Regions from separate parts of the Paenibacillus sp. F024 genome, predicted to be linked through region 1. Evidence: riboswitches for the same ligand, from Rfam matches in the RefSeq annotation. Region 1 holds a riboswitch; each other region holds the start of a gene.
The links. A riboswitch is a leader RNA that binds a small molecule or an ion and turns the genes downstream of it on or off. The one in region 1 is predicted to bind cyclic di-AMP.
Positions count from the first base shown of each region.

Region 2: another riboswitch for cyclic di-AMP. It lies ahead of ACZYR9_RS07370 (stalk domain-containing protein); the one in region 1 lies ahead of ACZYR9_RS14415 (TrkH family potassium uptake protein).
Region 3: another riboswitch for cyclic di-AMP. It lies ahead of ACZYR9_RS04880 (C40 family peptidase); the one in region 1 lies ahead of ACZYR9_RS14415 (TrkH family potassium uptake protein).
Region 4: another riboswitch for cyclic di-AMP. It lies ahead of ACZYR9_RS11910 (C40 family peptidase); the one in region 1 lies ahead of ACZYR9_RS14415 (TrkH family potassium uptake protein).

Region 1 covers NZ_JBVASZ010000012.1:124,442-129,223, forward strand. Annotated here, with positions in the region: gene ACZYR9_RS14405 (TrkH family potassium uptake protein) at 1-236, opposite strand, end outside; gene ACZYR9_RS14410 (potassium channel family protein) at 312-974, opposite strand; gene ACZYR9_RS14415 (TrkH family potassium uptake protein) at 988-2,340, opposite strand; cyclic di-AMP (ydaO/yuaA leader) riboswitch at 2,405-2,543, opposite strand; gene ACZYR9_RS14420 (CPBP family glutamic-type intramembrane protease) at 2,771-4,453, shown strand; gene uvrC (excinuclease ABC subunit UvrC) at 4,365-4,782, opposite strand, start outside.
Region 2 covers NZ_JBVASZ010000005.1:6,147-10,928, forward strand. Annotated here, with positions in the region: gene ACZYR9_RS07360 (hypothetical protein) at 91-561, opposite strand; gene ACZYR9_RS07365 (polysaccharide deacetylase family protein) at 680-1,369, opposite strand; gene ACZYR9_RS07370 (stalk domain-containing protein) at 1,516-2,355, opposite strand; cyclic di-AMP (ydaO/yuaA leader) riboswitch at 2,362-2,515, opposite strand; gene ACZYR9_RS07375 (DUF6483 family protein) at 2,667-3,383, shown strand; purine riboswitch at 3,498-3,599, shown strand; gene purE (5-(carboxyamino)imidazole ribonucleotide mutase) at 3,757-4,242, shown strand; gene purK (5-(carboxyamino)imidazole ribonucleotide synthase) at 4,239-4,782, shown strand, end outside.
Region 3 covers NZ_JBVASZ010000002.1:220,834-225,615, forward strand. Annotated here, with positions in the region: gene argH (argininosuccinate lyase) at 1-876, shown strand, start outside; cyclic di-AMP (ydaO/yuaA leader) riboswitch at 1,172-1,318, shown strand; gene ACZYR9_RS04880 (C40 family peptidase) at 1,321-2,199, shown strand; gene ACZYR9_RS04885 (FMN-dependent NADH-azoreductase) at 2,650-3,276, opposite strand; gene ACZYR9_RS04890 (MarR family winged helix-turn-helix transcriptional regulator) at 3,340-3,762, opposite strand; gene ACZYR9_RS04895 (aldehyde dehydrogenase family protein) at 4,039-4,782, shown strand, end outside.
Region 4 covers NZ_JBVASZ010000009.1:146,296-151,077, reverse strand. Annotated here, with positions in the region: gene ACZYR9_RS11920 (M1 family metallopeptidase) at 1-370, shown strand, start outside; gene ACZYR9_RS11915 (hypothetical protein) at 385-1,197, shown strand; cyclic di-AMP (ydaO/yuaA leader) riboswitch at 1,448-1,587, shown strand; gene ACZYR9_RS11910 (C40 family peptidase) at 1,592-2,065, shown strand; gene ACZYR9_RS11905 (cryptochrome/photolyase family protein) at 2,222-3,598, shown strand; gene ACZYR9_RS11900 (sulfurtransferase) at 3,707-4,543, opposite strand; gene ACZYR9_RS11895 (GNAT family N-acetyltransferase) at 4,621-4,782, shown strand, end outside.

The DNA.
Region 1 (4,782 bases):
CCGCCGATCTGAATCATAGCAATCAGAACAATTTGACCGAATGTAGAAAAATAAGTGCCGGTATCTACTAATACAAGTCCGGTAACACAAGCTGCCGACGTAGCTGTAAATAAAGCGTCCAGATAGGCCATCGGTTCCCCGCTTCTCGTAGCTATCGGGAGTGACAGCAGAACGGATCCGACTAAAATAATCAAAGTAAACCCAAGCGCCAAAATTTGCGGCGGCGAGAGCTTCATAACTCCAAACCCAGGTTTCAAGCCTTGGCACGTCCCTTCTGTTTCACAACAGGTATCAATAAAGCTCTCCGCACACTAGCGAATGACTTCATTCTCGAACGTTTCGATCTGTTCGTTTGTTCCGATCACAACCATAACGTCACGCTCTTCAAAGGTATCCGCCGCAGTAGGCGCAATGATGACACCGTTCTTTCGATTGATCGCCACGACGCTGCAGCCGTAACGAGCCCTGGGATCAAGCTCCTTTAACGTCCGGCCGGCAAGCCTTTTGGGTACGGCAAGCTCCGCAATCGTGTAGTCATCGGAGAGCTCAATGTAGTCAAGCAGATTTGGAGAAACGAGCTGATGGGCTACGCGGATCCCCATATCCCGTTCAGGATAAATAACCCGGTCTACGCCGATTTTATTCAGCACTTTCCCGTGAAGCTCCGAAAGCGCCTTGGCTACAACGGTTTTTACCCCCATATCCTTAAGCAGAATCGCCGTAAGAATACTGGCTTGAATATCGTCGCCGATCGCTACCACGACGCAATCGAAATTCCGGATGCCCAACGACCGAATGACCTCTTCATCCGTCGAATCCGCTACCACCACATGAGTCAGCTTATCGCTCATCTCCTCCACGGCTTCTTCATCCATATCGATGCCAAGCACCTCATGACCCAATTTCAGAAGCTCCACGGCAAGGCTTGAGCCGAAGCGCCCTAATCCAATGACTGCGTACTGCGTGTTTTTCATACTTCCGTTTCCCCTAACCAATCGTAATTTTTCCTTCCGGATATCTGTACAATTCCTTCTCTGTCTTCGGTCCCAGTGCATAAGCCAGCGTCAGCGGACCCAAGCGTCCGATAAACATGGTCATCGCGATCAGGACCTTGCCGAGATCCGACAAATCCGGTGTTAACCCCATCGACAAGCCTACCGTTCCGAAGGCCGATGTCACTTCAAACAAAATCATCAGGAACGAATGATCCTCCGTTGTAGAAAGAATCATCGTGATGACGATGACCAGCGCCAAAGCAATCATCGTAATCGAGACGGCCTTTAGAATCCTTTCTTTGCCTAACCGGTAACGAAAGAGCACAATGTCTTCCTTCCCGCGGATCATCGCTATCATCGCGCCGATCAGCGTGGTAAAGGTCGTCGTCTTGATCCCCCCGCCTGTAGAGCCGGGAGAAGCCCCGATAAACATCAGGATAATGATAAAAAACTGCGTCGCTTGCCTGAGCCCGGCAATATCAAGCGTATTGGCTCCGGCTGTCCGCGGTGTAACGGATTGAAAAAGCGAGGCGAGAATTTTACCGGACCAGTCCAGCGGAACTAGCGTCCGTGGGTTCGTAAATTCAAAGATGAATATAATGATCGCTCCGATTCCGATCAAAAAACCGGTAGCGCTAAGCACCACTTTAGAATGAAGCGTAAGCCTTTTGTTTTTTCGGTAGTCCATGAGATCCGATAAAACGAAGAAGCCGATGCCTCCCAATATGATGAGTCCCATGGAAACTACATTGATGACTGGATCAGACGCATACGCAGTTATGCTGCTGAATTTCCCCGTTACCGGCCCAAAGAGATCGAATCCGGCATTATTGAAGAAGGAGACGGCATGAAACATGCCATAGTAAGCCGCTTTGCCGGGACCCAGATCAAACGACCACCGAACGGCAAAAATAACGGCAGCCGTAAACTCAATCGTAAGCGAATATACGATCACCTTGCGGATTAACCGCACAATACCCTCGATGCTGCTTTGGTTCAGCGCTTCCTGCAAAACGAGCTTTTCTTTAAGCGAAATGCGTTTTCTCAAGGCAAACGCGAACAAGGTAGCCATGGTCATAAATCCGAGCCCGCCGACCTGGATCAGCAGCATGATGATGACCTGTCCGAACACGGAAAAATAAGTGCCCGTATCTACAACGACGAGTCCGGTGACACAAGTAGCCGAAGTAGCAGTGAACAATGCATCCAGGAAAGACAGGGACTCACCGCTGGCCGAGGATACGGGAAGCGTAAGCAGAATGGAGCCGATCAAGATAATGACGGCGAAACCGACGACCAAAATTTGCGGCGGCGTTAGTTCAATCTTCTTGGTGATGACTTTCATGGTTGCACCCCTGTTTACGGTTTCAGGCAACAAAAAAGACACTGGAAACCCAATGTCAAATTAAGGTTCCTGTAATTCAAGCCTACGAGGTTAGCTGACGGATTCGGATGTACAGGCACCCTATCAGCGGCTCACAACCGCTGAATTCACCCCTAAACTCATGGTTCCCCCGTTTTCCTAAAGAAATTCGGCTCGTTATTCAATTGATATGAATTATAATCCTCTTTTCATTGAAGTACAAAGCCTTTTTTCACCTAAATGCACCGGATTTCGCAGAATTACGACATGTGTAAGCGCTTTTTTAGGTATGGTGCTTCGCTTTACTGAATAATGCCCCTTATAGCTTTTGTTATCATTGGATTTGCCGATGGAATGTATGTTACTTTTAAAGAATAGACTGTTATTATCCACTTTCTTTAAGGAGTCTTTCATGCCGAATCGACTAAAAGAACCCCCTCTGCTGCTTTTGGCTGTCCTTGGCTTGATGCTGTACCTCGGCGTTACGTTTGCCTCCGCCTTTACGGACGAGAACCGCTCCCTTGAAGACGATGCCGCAGGCCTGCCTGCCGTTACAAAGCAGCAAGCGGCGGATGCCGCAATGCGTTTTGTGCGCGGCCGCTTCGCGTTGGGACAAGAAGTACAAGCCCATACCTTGTACCAATCCTATCCGGTCCGCAACGGTTATTTGCAAAAAGAGCAGCTGTACGATGATTACAAAGAAAAGTATGAAGAGCAATTTCCTCTCGAATATTATGAGGTCGAGATCAACGACATGGAAAAAAGCGTAACGTACTATGTCGCTATCAACTATAAAAGCCTTACCGTGTTCGGATTCTCGAAGAGCCGATCCGCAGCCGCCAAAAGCGAATCCGTTAGCGCGCCGGATGCCGAACCGATGAAGCAGGCCCATGAAATCATGCGGGAGATGGGCTACGACCCGGTGGAATTTACGCCGGCAGACGAGTCTGGACGAGCCGGGAATGGAAACCTTATTTTCCGCAGCAAAACGGAGCGAATCGGTGAAACGCCGTTGGAGCTTCACATGAAAGTGACAGACCGCCGGATCACTGCGTTTGAGCCGTTATTTCCCATTCCGGATGATTATATTGTCTGGCAGGAAGGGCAGGACCGTCGTTCCGCTCTGATGACGCGAATCAGCATGGGCATCTCGCTTGTGATGACACTCTCAGCGTTTATTGTCATCATAAGGAGCCGTCGTGAAATCCGCTATACACGAGGTGCGCTGCTTACGTTTTTCTTTCTTGCGATTTATATCGCCAACAATTTTAATATGATGCCTGCTTTCCGGACGATGCACGGGAACGGACCTTCCGAACCGGGGGCCCTGTTTACCTTGTGGTTTACCCATATCTTTGTCGGGCTTATGGCCGTTTCGACGTATTTGGCCTTGAGTGCGGGACGCAAGCTGTGGCTTGACCGCGGATGGAATCCTTGGCCGGTATGGCGGGATTCGGTATTCGGCAGAGAGGTGTGGAAAGCGGCGGAACGGGGTTATTTACTTTGCTTGTTCATTCTGGGATTGCAGCAAACCATGTTTTTTGTCGCCACCGAAGCCTTCGGCGTATGGACGGTCAGCGACCCGACAGACTCTGTTTACAACATGCTATATCCCGGTATTTTCCCGTTGATGGCGTGGGCGGCTTCCATCTCCGAGGAGGCGATTTACCGGCTGTTGGGCATAGCTCTTATGCTTAAGCTGACGCGCAGCCGTTTCCTGGCCGTGCTTTTGCCGAGTGTCATTTGGGCCATGAGCCATACCCAATACCCCATATATCCGGTATATACCCGATTGGTTGAGGTGACGGTCATCGGATTGATTTTCGGCTATGTATTCTTGAAATATGGTTTTCTTACCGCCTTGTTCGCTCATGCTTCGATGAACAGCATCCTGATGGGACTCTCGATCATGCTGATCGGAGAGCCCGGACAGGTGGCTGCCGGAGCAGCTTATTTGGCGGCGCCGTTGGCCGTCGGCTGGATACTGTCACGGCTGCACGCCAGATTCAATCGCCGGCCCCCATCGTTTCCCCGGCCGAGTCCATTGCCTGATCCGAATCCGGACTCTGGCTCTGGCCGTTTAACGCCGTTATGATTTGCTCCGCGAGCTTGGCGCCGATACCAAGAGGCTTAAAGTCTTCGGGCTTGGCCTCTTTTATTTTTTTCAGAGAGCCAAAATGCTTCAGCAGCGCCTTACGTCGCTTCTCCCCAATGCCGGGAACAGAATCCAGCTGGGATACGACCATCGACTTGGCTCTGGTTTCCCTGTGGAAGGTGATCGCAAACCTGTGCACCTCGTCTTGGATACGCTGAAGCAAATAAAATTCCTGGCTGTCGCGCGGCAGAGGCACGACCTCGGCAGGATCTCCCATGAGCAGCTGCGCGGTTTTGTGCTTGGCGTCTTTGACCAAACCGCAAACGGGG
Region 2 (4,782 bases), on a different contig from region 1:
AAAAGAAAAATGTAACGATAGAAATCAAAAACACCTCATCCCGAAAGGAATGAGGTGCCTTAACGGTCGCTAAGTCCTGGAATGATAGGGCTACAAACGTGTAAAGCCTTCCTCGCGAAGATATTCGATCGCCTCGTCATAGGTTTCAAAAGCGGACTCCAGGTTAAGACCTGTGTATACATACCATATTTCGTCTTCTTCAAGCAGCACAAGCGTCTGGTTATCCGGACCGATCCATCGTTCTTCTTTCGCATCTCCTATAATGGCCTGTTCCTCGGTAGTTCTAGGGGAGAGAGAGCGGATGGATGCTTCGATGATCGCTTGAAGCTGTTCCTTGGAGAAATCACGAATATTCACCAAGCCTTTGTTATCCTTTTCGTAATCGTGCAGAAGGCCGGCGTAGACAAAGCCGTTGCCGTTAGGATGCAAATGATAAACGACGATCTTTTTATCATAGGCGCTTTTCTCATAATGATAATTGATTCGGCCCAAGGATACCGTTTTAGGTTCCAGATCCTGGAAAGATTCCACAACGGCGCGTTTTTCTTCAAAAGAAAGCATGATATCCCTCATAACATCGATTAATGTATTCCAAGTTCCAGTTGATTATATCATAGGACAGGCTGCATCACGATCAAATTTTGAGTGCACATCCATTTGAAAAACATATAACAAGGCATTACTTACGGGTTTGGGCGATCAAATCGGATACCGTGACAAATCGATAGCCCTGCTGTGTCAGTTCGGGCAAAATTCGTTTGAGCGCCTCCACGGTCTGGGTACAATCTCCCTGCAGATCGTGGAACAATATGATATCTCCGTTGTGTACGTTGCTCAGAACCTGCCGGACGATTTTGTCCACCCCCGGCTTCTTCCAATCCTGCGTGTCCTGATACCATGACCACATCACGACCGTCAGCTTATCGTCTTTTACGGATTGAAGCAGCGCATCGTTATAAAAACCTCCGGGGGGACGGAACACATGCGGCATTTGTTCCGTGATATCGAATATGACCTCCTGCGTTTGACGGATCTCTTGTACGAGACGTTCCGGGGGATAGTTTTTTAAGTAATGATGATCAAATGTGTGGTTGGCGATTTCGTGACCTTCGTTTACCTCGCGAATAGCGATAGCCGGGTACATTTGTACGCGTTTGCCGATCACGAAAAACGTGCCTTTAGCACCGTATTGCTTGAGCAAATCCAAAATTTGCGGCGTATACACCGGATTCGGCCCGTCATCAAACGTGAGAGCGATCAGCTTCTGATCCGTCTCCACGTTCGAGATGACTTCACTGCTAGGAGGGGCGCCACCGGTAAGAAAGAGGAGTACCAAACAAAGCATAAGTAGACGTACGCTGTGATGCATAACATTTCGACCTCCGTTCTGACATGACTCGCTTAGGTTTTGGTCGCCGGAACAAAAATATGCGACAGCTCCGGCAGCCAAAAAAAAGCAGTCGTCTCGGAAGAGACGACTGCTTTTTTTTGGCTGCAGATGAGAATCAAATATGATTACGAGCCTAGTACGTAAACTTTAACTTGTTGAATCCCGAACGTTCTTGCTTTACTCTTGCTCTCCGGCAGGAAAATGTCAATGCGGTTGCCTTTTACCGCACCTCCTGTATCGGTGGCCGTGGCGTACATTCCGCCGGCAGGAAGACCGTCATACGTATAGCCCTCCACATACACCTTGGAGCCGAGCGGTATAACGGACGGATCTACGGCAATGGTACCCAGACGAAGCGGGTTGCCCATATAATCGATTCCTGCATAACCGCCGTTCTCATCGGCAGACGCGGTATATGCCGTAGCTTTGGCTTCAACGATTTTGGAGTAAGTCGGCACCTTGTTAACCGGACGGTACCACGCTGGAGCGTGATATTGCCCGTCCATGCTAAGAATCGCAATCCGGTTGACTTTGTCCCATTGTGTTTTGATTCCGAACGTGTCGGAGATCAGCCGAAAAGGGACATAGACGCGTCCGTCTACGAATCTGGCAGGATTATCGATCTCAGTCGGCTCTCCGTTAATGATAACCGTCGGATCGCCGGTCGTGAGCGATACCGATGTGTCGTCGCTCTTCATGGTAATGGTGAATTGGGAACCGTCTTGTTCCCAGTGAAGCTCGTAGCCAAGCTTGTCCGTAACCGCTCTCGCGGGAACCTGGAGCTTCTGATTCTCATCCACGAAAGGCTGTGCATCCGGGAATGCCACGAGCTTTTCGTTGACCTGTACCTTAACGTCATCGGCCAGACGTACAGGTTGCTGCGCATGCGCGGGTAAAGCTGTCGTTAAAACGGCAGGTACGGCAAATACACATGCGAGCAGCATGTTTTTGAAACGGAAATTCATGCTTATGTTCCCTCCTGTTTATGCCTCCGAGGTTAGTTGTCGGGTTCGGGAAGAGGTTGTTCCCTAGCGCGGCCTGTAAAGGCTTTGCGCATTCACCCCATGGTGCTCAGTCCCCCGTACGTACACATAGATTGGCTGCACGATTCGGCTTTTAAAAGCCTAACATAGGATCATATTGAGGTTCAATGCATAAAATCATCCAATCATTTCCCGATAATGGAATTGCTTCTAGCTCCGATTTTCCTCATGCTGCATAATCCTGTACAATAAAAAGAAAGACACGGTCTGGGATAGAAAGGAAAGAGAGACTCATGTACAGACGCGATTATCTCATGCGGTTGATTGAACAGACGGCGGAAGTGCTGCATAAAGTGATGTCCGCAAGGCAAAATCATCGATTGCAAGAAGCTCTTGAGCTTGTGAACCAGGCGATGCGTCAATTGCTGGGACTGAATTCGAAGCTGATTCACGCTCTTTCTACCAAGGATTTGCTCGCCCTTCTTTCCAAGGACGGGGAAGTCGATCAAGGAAAGGTGCTGGCTTTAGGAGATATGCTGAACGCGCAGGGCGCTGCACAGGAAGAGCATGGCTATACGGACGCTGCACGTAAGGACGGCTTAAAAGCGCTTGACCTGCTGCTCTCCGCCAGGGAAATGGATTCCCGCGGCGAATTGGCCGAGATGTTCAAAGAACGGATTGATGCGGCGCTTGCGCTCGTTAACCGTGCGCCTATGCCGACGGATACCATGCATAAGCTTGTTTTATATTACGAAGATTGCGGGCAGTATGCCAAAAGCGAAGATGTGTTGTTTCATTTATTAGATGAATTAAGTGACGCCGAGCCTCTTCGTGAAGAATTCACAAGTCTATTGGATGAAGGGATCCGCATGTACGGGCGCTGGCGGTCTGTCGAAGAAGAGCGGCTGGCAGCAGGTAATTTCTCAGTCGCCGAGGTCGAAGACGGTCTTGATGAACTAAAGAATAAGAAATTAAAGAATGTCATTATCCGTCAAAATCCCAGGGAATAGGGCGCCAAATGCGAACTATTATTTGTGTCTTTTTAGTTAATGTTCGTCTTTTATAGTTGACATCCAGTGTTAAAGCCTGTAAACTGAAGACGTATCAGAGAATGGAAAAATCGTTCGGAAAAAGTCGAATAATCTCGTATATCATCGGGAATAAGGCCCGAAAGTTTCTACCCGAAAACCTTAAATTTTTGGACTACGAGTGAGCGTCGGTATTATAGAAAGGTCAGCACATCGGTGCATGGCCTTAGCTTGCGCTTGTGGGTATTCTTGTCGTCCTGCCGATAGACTGTGCGTTAGAGGTTCAGTATCTATCTAATGGGCGTTTTTGTTTTTTACTTTCACTATAGATGCTAAACGACATGGAGGATAACAGATGTCAGTTCTTGTAGGGGTCATTATGGGCAGTCAATCGGATTGGGAGACGATGAAGCATGCATGCGACATGCTGGAGGAGCTGGGGGTGCCTTATGAGAAGAAGGTCGTTTCGGCACACCGCACGCCTGATCTGATGTTCGACTATGCGGCGTCGGCGCAAGAGCGGGGTCTGAAGGTCATTATTGCGGGTGCCGGCGGAGCCGCGCACTTGCCTGGTATGGTGGCGGCCAAGACGGTGCTGCCGGTAATCGGCGTTCCGGTCAAAACCTCCACCCTTAACGGCATGGATTCGCTGCTGTCGATCGTACAGATGCCAGGCGGCGTTCCCGTCGCAACCGTTGCGATCGGACATGCCGGGGCGACGAATGCCGGCCTTCTTGCGGCGCAGATTCTTGGGTCGTTCGATCCTGAGCTGCAGCAAAAAGTAACGCAGCGGCGCGAGCGCATCGCACAGACAGTAATGGAAAAGAGCGTGCTGGAATGACACGAGGGAATGTGACAGACAAGGCGTACAATCCGGAGTTTGTTCATGCGCCGGGGGCGACGATCGGCATCCTTGGCGGGGGGCAGCTGGGCCGGATGCTGGCTTTGGCCGGACGAGCGATGGGCTACCGCTTTGTTACGCTGGATCCGATACCCGATGCACCGTGCGGACAGGTGGCGGATCGTCAGATCGTTGCAGAATATCATGATGCGGCGGCGGCAAGGCAATTAGCGGAGCTGTCGGATGTCATCACGTATGAATTCGAGAATGTGGACGCGGAAGTAACCTCTCTATTGATGGCTGAATCCTATGTGCCGCAGGGAAGCCGCCTGCTTTACACCACGCAGCACCGGCTGCGCGAGAAACGTGCGATTGAAGCGGCCGGAGTTAAAGTAGCGCCTTATGCAGAAATCACAAATGTGGAGGAGCTGCGAGAAGCGGTAGTGCGGTTCGGAACACCCTGCGTGCTCAAAACGGCGACAGGCGGCTATGACGGCAAAGGACAATGGGTCATCCGAACGCTTGAAGAGGTTCAGGATG
Region 3 (4,782 bases), on a different contig from region 1:
ATAGACCGGGAGTATACAGCGTCGGTCCTGGGATTCCAAGAGATAGTTGAAGTAGCCTACGATGGGGTTTCGTGCCGAGATGATGTCCACGAAGCCACTGCTGCTCTTGCCATTTTAATGACAAATCTATCACGTGTCGCATTGGATCTGCAGAACTGGAACACAATGGAATATGGATTTATTGAGTTGTCAGACGCTTACTCCACTGTGAGCAGTATCATGCCCCAAAAAAAGAATCCGCAAGCGTTGGAGTACACCAAAGCAAGTGCGGCTCATGTTTGTGGCTCTCTAACTACTGTGCTCGCCAGTACGAAAAACACCTCTCTGAGTGACGTAAATGACGGGGTCAGTGCTATCAACGTGCCGGCACTCGAAGCTGCAGATCGTTCAGCCGTGACACTTGAATTAATCAACGGTGTTCTCCAAACATTAACCATCCGTCCAGACGTTATGCTTCATTCGGCCAAGATCGGGTTCGGTACGGCAACGGAACTGGCAGATGTGATCGTACGTGAGACAGGGCTTTCCTTTCGTATCGCTCATAACATCGTCGGGCGAGTCGTTGCGGAGACACTGGCAGCAGGAAAGAAGGCGACGGAAATCACGGTCTTAGATTTAGAGGCTGGATGCCATGCATTATTCGGTAAACCATTAGGGATTAATGTTGAAGCGGTTCGTCAGGCGCTTGATCCTGAGCTTAATATACAGGTCCGCAACGGAACTGGCGGTCCAAATCCATCGAATGTCAGAAAAATGGTGAGCGAACGAAAGCAGCGGCTCCATGCTGAGCGGGCTGACCTTAGCCAAATGAAAGCTCGCCTGAAGCTGGTAGGGGAGCAGTTGATCTCAGAGGCGCAAAAATTGGTACATGGTTAAATAGCTTTTTACTTTGCTTACCCTTCCCATGCGTTCCTAAATCAAGTGGGCCAATGGAGGTTTTTCGTTGGTCCATTTTGTCATATAAGGAATCATTATATTATATTTACATATTTTTCAGGACAATGCTAATGAATTGGACAATTTGTTAATCATTAACTTCATAAACTTAGTTAACTTTTTAATTTTTTGATATATATAGAAAAACAGGAGATGAATACATAAAAGGTTCGAAATTTCGTCAATGATTGGGTATATGTGCTAGTTTCGCGTATGATATTTTTGTAATTGTGAGACAAAATTTTTGCCGAATCTAATGAATACGCAGTTCATTGGTACGGGGGACTTTTTAATTGGGGTGAACGTTTGATTGTTTAAGCAGACCAGGGAAACCTCTTCCCGAACCCGTCAACTAACCTCGGAGGCTCATTGGAGGAAGAGATTTTGAAGAAATTGGGTACGGCGCTCGTATTATCGAGTGCAATTTTGTTGTCCGGTATCTTGCCACCCCCTACAACCTACGCCGCAATGTACAACTATGATGTTCGGGTTCAAGTCGATGATCAGCTTGTCGGCTTTCCTGATGCACAGCCTTTCATTGATAAAGACCAAAACACAATGGTACCTGTCCGTTTCGTTTCCGAAAAATTAGGGTATAAAATTAGTTCGGAAAAAAATGGACAACAAATGAAAGTGACGGTTGAAGGACCGGGAAAATCGGTGATTTTCTCATCCGGTTCATCGGAAGCCGTTGTTAACGGCAAAAAGCAGAATTTTGGTACGAAAGCGGTATTCCGGGATGGGCGGGTATACGTCCCAATCCGATTCGTGAGCGAACTGTTTGGCCTACTCGTTCAGTGGGACAAAAATAATTTTATTGCCATTGTCAGTAAAGATGGGAAATATCATGCTCCTGCCTGGTATAGGCCCGCACCAAAGGTAGCTGCTGCCCCTGCTCCAGCTCCGGCCATAGGGGACAAAATCGTGCAGGATGCCAAAAAGTATATTGGCACTGCTTATCTCTGGGGTGGATTAACGCCAAATGGCTTTGACTGCTCCGGATTTCTGAAATACGTATATACCCCAAACGGCGTATATCTGCCAAGAACATCCGCTCAAATGGCTACTGTGGGCACTTGGGTAAACGCACCTAAATCCGGAGACTTGGTTTTTTTCTCTGAAAGAGGAAGGAATATCTCTCACGTCGGGATTTATGTCGGAAACAATTCGTTTATCTCCGCTACAAACAGTGGTGTAAAGATTGATTCTCTCGGTAGTTTTTATTGGGGATCTAAATTTGTAGGGGCAAAGAGAGTTGTGTAATATAAAACCTATAATAAAATATAGACAAGCTGCGCAAAAGAACAGCTTCAGGCTTAGGCTATCGGGAAAGTCCCGATAGCCTTTTTTAGACGATCGCCATGCGGGAAGGCTGCAAGGATAGCTCACCCGTAAGAATTTTACACCCGCAAAAGCCATTGCTCAGGGATACCCGGTGACGATGAGCTTATTGGCTAATCGTTCAAAATGCGGCTTAGAAAGCTGAAACCTGCCATTGATGTTTTTGACATGGTTCACGAGAGGAGGCCGTGGTCATGGCGATCTTCTCAGCTGTGACGGAAACCGGACTGATGCAATGAAAATATTAAAATAATACAAGATTACATTTAAAACATGCTTTTCATAAGATAAGGGGACCGCCAACTGTTGACGGTCCCCTTATCTTAATCCTCATTTTAATTGTAAGCTCAAAGTCCGGTAGAGAGATAACATTTAGAAGCTGCTTGCAACTGCACTCGTTTTTACAATTCCTGCGTGAATAATTTCTTCTGCCTTGTCAGGGAATTGGTTATGCCCCTCTACAATGACAGTTTGGATGTCTGTTACTCCCCAGAAGTTTAAAATATTGGTTACATAATTGACGGCCATCTCGGCAGATTGTGCGGGTCCACTGGAATAGACGCCGCCCCGTGCATTTAACAGAACAACCTTCTTATCCGTAAGCAGTCCAACAGGGCCATCTTGAGTATAGCGGAAGGTCTTGCCTGCTTGACCCAGATAATCCAAGTACGTATGAAGTACGGAAGGAACAGTGAAGTTCCAAAGCGGGAATGCAAATACGATCTTGTCTACGGCAAGAAATTGGTCCAAGTATTTAGTTACCGTTTCAACTGCCGATTGTTCCTCTGGAGTGAGATCCAAGCCTCTTCCCAATTTAAACATGCCGTTAATTTTATCCGTATCATAATACGGTAAATTTTCCTTAAACAGATCCAGTTCAATGATCTCATCTTGGGGATGGGTTTCTTTGTAGCTTTCCAGGAAAGCCTGGTAAAGCTTAACACTGACAGCTTGCTCAATCGGACGGGAATTTGCTTTGACAAAAAGTACCTTAGCCATAATAACCTCCAGTAAATGATGTTGTTTTGTTGTTGTAGCAACTATTGGGCAGGAGTAAGCTTTCTACTCCACATTGGAACACATTTTAGTAAGGATTCGTCTGAGCTCCGTCAGCTCTTCACCGGTAATACCTTTACATACTAAATGATTAAATTCCTCGGCTACGGGAATCACTTGATCGCCTAATTTTTTTCCTTCTTCCGTCAGGAAAACCTTTAATGAACGCCGATCGTGCTCTCCGGTCACTCTGCGAATAAAGCCTTTTTGCTCAAGATTAAACACCATACGGGCAATATTCGTTTTGTCTTTTTTCAGCTTATCGGCAATTTCATTTTGATTAAGGCCATCTTTTTCCCAAAGGAGCATCATAATCAAATTTTGCTCCGGAGCGAGATGAAAAGGAGCTAACTTGGATTTGATATAATTGGTGAGGGTTAAATCCGTCTGATGAATAAAAATGCTTATATATTCTTGAAAAGAAAGCATCAAGTTCATCCTCCACCTCAATAAGTTGCTATAACAACAATTGTTATAATGTGATTATATTCTTAAATCGTACTGGTGTCAAATGGAATTCGGTGAAAGATGCCGCGATTCGATGTGAATGCTAAAAATTGACATCATAAAATATCTAAACACTTAATATTGTAAACAATTTAATTGATCAGGATTGTTTGACAATCTTGGCGGATTAAAATATAATAATAATCACAGATTGTAAGCGTTACCAATAAATTCAGGTCAGAAGGAAGGTAATGGTCTATGGCAAATGAGCCGGTGGTTATTCATGCCCTCATCAACGGCAATCAGGTGGAGACTAAAGAACGGTATGCACGCGAGAATCCCGTCAATCCAAATGAGATTGTAGGCTACGGTCCGGTCAATACGCGAGAGGATGCTATCCGTGCGATCGACGCTGCAGCAGCGGCATTCCCCGGATGGGCAGCGACCCCGATGGATGAGCGAATCGAACGGATGCGGCGTGCGACTGAGAAATTGAGAGCAGCTGCACCCGAATTGACCCAGTTACTGTCTAGAGAGCATGGAAAGCCACTATTTGATGCTGAAGGAGAAATATTTGTATCAGCGATGTGGATGGATTATGCCTGCAATTCGGTTAAGGAAGTTCTCAAGGACATTGTAGAGGAGCATGATCATGGCAAGACCATTATCACACATGATCCGATGGGCGTAGTGTCAGCCATTTTCCCTTGGAATTATCCTATTTCTCTCTCGACCATTAAAGTAGCTCCGGCCCTTTTGACGGGCAATACACTAGTTCTTAAACCAAGCCCATATGCGCCGCTTGCTGTCAGTAAAGCGATGGAAATCATCGCCGCCGAATTCCCTCCCGGCGTGATTAACATGGTTCACGGAGACACGGATGTGGGTGTGGAGCTGACATCGAATCCGAAGGTGGCTAAAATTGCCTTTACGGGGGGCACCAACACGGCGAGAAGCATTATGAAATCGGCTTCGGATACGATCAAGAATATGACATTGGAG
Region 4 (4,782 bases), on a different contig from region 1:
GATGGTCGACTACGCCATCACCGGGATCAAAGTGCAGCAGGTGACAGATAATGGCCAAACCTACTATGAAAACAGCGTACAGCTGCGCAAGCTTGGAGGTACCTATCCCAACGTACCTGTCCGGTTCCATTTTGCCGACGGCACGCAGCTCGATAAAACCTGGGACGGCGCCGACAGCGAGGTCATCATGAAGCTGAATCATGCCGCTCCGCTGAGGTGGGCGGCTATAGACCCGGATTACGTTATCGTGCTGGAGAACAAACGGATCAACAGCTATATGAAAACGGAAGTCGATTCGCAGCTATCGCTGCGATGGAACATGAGCGTTGTGAAAATTTTGGAGACCTTGTTCGGCTGGGTCGCATGGTGAGGGGAGTGAGGAACATGTGGAACCGGATCAAAACGGGCTGGAGCTTAGCCTGTGAGCAGCCTTTTGCCGTCTTTACCCTCTTTATATATCATCTCATTTGGGGCGTCGTGCTGTATAAGCTGATTCAATCCGTCGTCCTCCCCCTCCTGCATCGTTATCCGGGGAGCGACCTGCCAGTGACCGCTTCGCAGATATTCTGGATAGAAGGTCATTTTCAGATGATGAAGACGGATTTGCTGGAGCCGTTTTGGTGGTGGGGAATCAGCCTTCTAGGATTAAGAATGCTGGTCCATCCGATGCTCAATGCAGGAGTATACTACTCGCTTCGTCATCGGGACTTGAATGCAGGCTACCGGTTCGTGGAAGGCATCCGAAAGCTGTCTCTTCCCTTCCTCGGCCTCTACGCGGTCCAATTGGCGCTGATGCTCTCCCCGCTCTACTGGCTGATCCCCCATTCGATAGAGCTGTACGGACATCAAGCTTCCTATATGGCCTTTGGGAAAGCGCTGGCGCCGGCGATAGCCGGCTGCATCGTCTATTGGTTTATGCTTCAGCTGATCTTCCTGTTCCTTCAAATCGGAAAGGCCGATGGCAGATCTGCAATCTTTACCATGCTGTTTGTGATTCGCCATCTGCCTGCCATTATGCTGGCTTCTCTTACCGTAACAGGCATCGCTTTGGCGGTGTCCGCCGCCGTGATGGCATCCGCGTTCTTCTGGGCCGGCTTTTTGGCCTTGGTCGGATTACAGGCATACCGGCTTGTTCAAATGTTCTTCAAAGTGTGGGCCATCAGCACACAATATGCGCTTTGGACGGAGAAAGCGTAGCGAACACCATATGAAAAGATTGCAAACGCACCGGTCATTCCGACCGGTGCGTTTGTGCTGTCGCAAGCTGTTGAACCACGTCAGGCGGAAAAGCGCCGCCGTTTTGTGCTTTTCTATAAAGGGGTGATTTCATATCCCGAATTTCCTTAAACAAAAAGGTTTCACTTTAAACGGATAAAATATGTCAATTTTGTGACAAAGGAAGGAAAAGTGCATTTTTTCCCGAATATATCTACTCGGAATCAAAAAAATGAAAATTTTGCCGAATTTCTGTTTTAAGAAAACGGGGGATCCATTAACCGGGTGAATTGATCTCGACACCGTCAGTGATCATAGGGAACCTTCAACCGAACCCTTCAGCTAACCTCGTAGGCACCGGAAGGGGAAACATTTTTTGAAGAAGAAGCTTGTAGGTTTTGCACTTTCTTTAGCTATGTTTTGCAGCGTTTCCGTAGGCAGCGCATTTGCTGAAACCCCGCTAAGCGCAGCGGTAAACGCGGGTTTAGGCTCGCCTTACAAATGGGCCGGTACTACGACCAGCGGCTTTGACTGCTCCGGCTACACTTCTTGGGTGTTCGACAAGTTCGGTATCGATCTTCCTCGTTCCTCCAAAAGCCAAGCCCAAGCGGGTCAATGGGTAGCCCAAGACCAGCTCCGTCCCGGTGATCTCGTGTTCTACAACACCGACGGCAGAGGCATTTCCCATGTGGGCGTATATGTTGGAAACGGCATGTTCTACCACTCCGCTACGAACAAAGGCGTTACGATTAGTGAAATGAGCGAATCTTACTACGCCAATCGTTATGTGACAGCCCGACGTGTTTTGTCGGACGAGCAGTATCAACAGCTGATGACCGACACCAACTGATACGGTCAACGGATTCGCAATGCAACTTCGGAAGCCCTCAGCGTTTGGCCCGATCCGATCGTTCGTATAAACGGACGCACCGGACGGACAAGCCTGCAGGGCTTTCTATATTTCAAATAAACCTGCCGGATCCGGCTGTAAAGGGGCGTATGAGGCTTGATCTTGTTTCTGCACCGCAAGGATCTGCGGGTGGAGGATATGCCGGCGTTCGTCACGATCCGCGAACGCCGCTGCCCCAGCCTGCATGTGCTTTTGCTCGACCCGTTCCTGCTGAAACAGGAACGTCACCGCGAGCACAGCGGCGTCAATTTTCTGCAGCATGTCCGGCGGCTGCAGCAGCTTTATGCGGCAGCCGGCCAGCGGCTGCACGTGCTTTATGGCGAGCCGCAGGCCGCTTTGAGCCGGCTGCTCGCGGAGCATCCGGTGGAGGAGCTCGTGTTCCACGAGGACTACACCCCGTATGCGACGGTCCGGGACTGCGCACTGCGCGAGGCAGCTGAACAGTACGGCGTGCGCGTCACCGCGTACGGCGAGCTGCCGCTTATCGACCTGCGCGACTTTCAGCGCTGGTCCGGGCGGGATGAGCCGTACAAGGTTTTCACGCCGTTCTACCGCCGCTGGCGTGAGTATCTGCACGAGCGGTACCGCCCGGCGTCTGCAGTAACCATCGGCGACCTCCGGACGGTCCCGCTCGCCGATGGTGTGGCGCAAGCGTTCCCTCTCCCGCCGGAGCTGAGCGCCTTGCTGGCTCCGGGCGCTCTGCCGGAGCTGCCCGAGCCGGAGCAGGCGCTTGCAGACTTCCTCGGAGAACGTCTTGCAGGCTACGCCGAAGGACGCGACCGCTTCGCCCGCGACGAGACCAGCCGTATGAGCCGTCACCTGAACGTCGGCGCCATGTCGGTTCGCATGGTCTACGAACGGCTGATGGTTGGCGATACCGCTGTGGAGCCTTGGCTTCGCCAGCTTGCCTGGCGCGATTTCTACATTTATCAATCGTGGCTTGATCCCGACTACTTCCAATATGAGAAACGCTACGATTTCTCCGCTCTGGATTCTCAGCATTTCAGAGCCTGGACGCAAGCGCGCACCGGCATTCCGATTATTGACGCCGCCATGACCCAGCTGAACGCGACCGGCTGGATGCCCAACCGGCTGCGCATGATTACCGCGATGTTTCTGACCAAAAATTTATTGTGTCCCTTCCCTTATGGAGAGCGCTGCTTCCGTTACAAGCTCGCCGACTACGACAACGTGTTAAACCGGGGAGGCTGGCTTTGGTGCGCCTCGCTCGGCTTCGATGCCGTGCCGTACTTCCGGATTATGAATCCGGTAACCCAATCGGAAACGTACGACCCTTCAGGGGCCTATATCCGCCGCTGGCTGCCCGAGCTCGCCCGATTGACCGACAAAGAAATTCACCGGCCGCGTCCGCACGCCATCGTAGACTTGAAAGCCTCGCGAGCCAGAGCGATTGACGTATACAAAGACGTCTTACGGTCCGGTCAGCGTAAATCCGTCGATACCGACTCGTAAAGGCGAAAGCAGCCCCAGCCAAAATCATATAAAAAGGACTGGATCGGTCGCCAAACGGCAAACGATCGCAGTCCTCCAACCCGCGTCCGAAGCGGAAACGGCCATTCCTTATTCTTTTCCCGTCGCTACCGGGTTGTCCTTGTAGCTGATCCAATCGCTCCAGCTGCCCGCGTACAGCTTGACGTTGTCGAAGCCGGCCTCGCTAAGTGCCAGCACGTTAGGGCAGGCCGTCACGCCGGAACCGCAATAAACGATGATTTCATCGGCATTGCTCAGGTTGGCGAATCTGGCCCTTTGCGCCGGGGAATCCTTCCACCCTCCTGAAGCTTGCAATCCTTCTTTCCAGAAATACGGCTTCGCTCCCGGAATATGTCCGGCAACCGAATCGATCGGTTCTTCCATCCCCAGGTAACGCTTTTCCTCACGAGAATCCACAAGCACCGTTCCTTGGCGTGTCATCCCGTCCTTCACCTGCTCCACATTCGCCAGCATCTCACTGCGCACCTGCGGTGTAAATACGGCCTGGCGCTCCACAGGCGGCTCCTCCGTTACGGGATATCCCGCTGCCTTCCACTCCGAGTAGCCCTTATCCAGAATGTAGACTTCGTCATGACCGAGATACTTCAACAGCCACCAAAAACGCGATGCCATCGCGCCGCCTTGGTCGTCGTAAGCGACAACAACGGAATTCCGGTCGATACCCGCCCGTCCAAGCTTGGCAGCCAGCTCCTCAAGATCGGGAAGCGGATGGCGCCCTCCGTGCTTCTCTTTCGGTCCCGACAAATCGCGCTCCAGATCAAAATAAAATGCTCCGCAAATATGATCCATTTCATAGCTTTGTTTCCCTGCCTCCGGCTGGCCCAATATAAATCGGCAGTCCGCGATCACCACATGATCTTGGATGCCGTGCTCAAACAACCATTCTTGACTCCGTACATGCTTCATATCCAATCACTTCCTTTGATAGGGTGATATGCTGTATAGTTAACAGTATACAACGGAAGGGAGAAGCTGAAAAGAAAGTGGCACCCAACGAACCCCTGATTTTTACCATTGCTCCGCTCACAGAGGCGCACTGCCGCAGCATTTGCAGCTGGACTTATCCGCCGCCTTATCATACATACCATTTTCGTCCATGGGAGCTTATGCTGTCCGATCAAGAGGAGTTTGCCGATTCCGAAGTG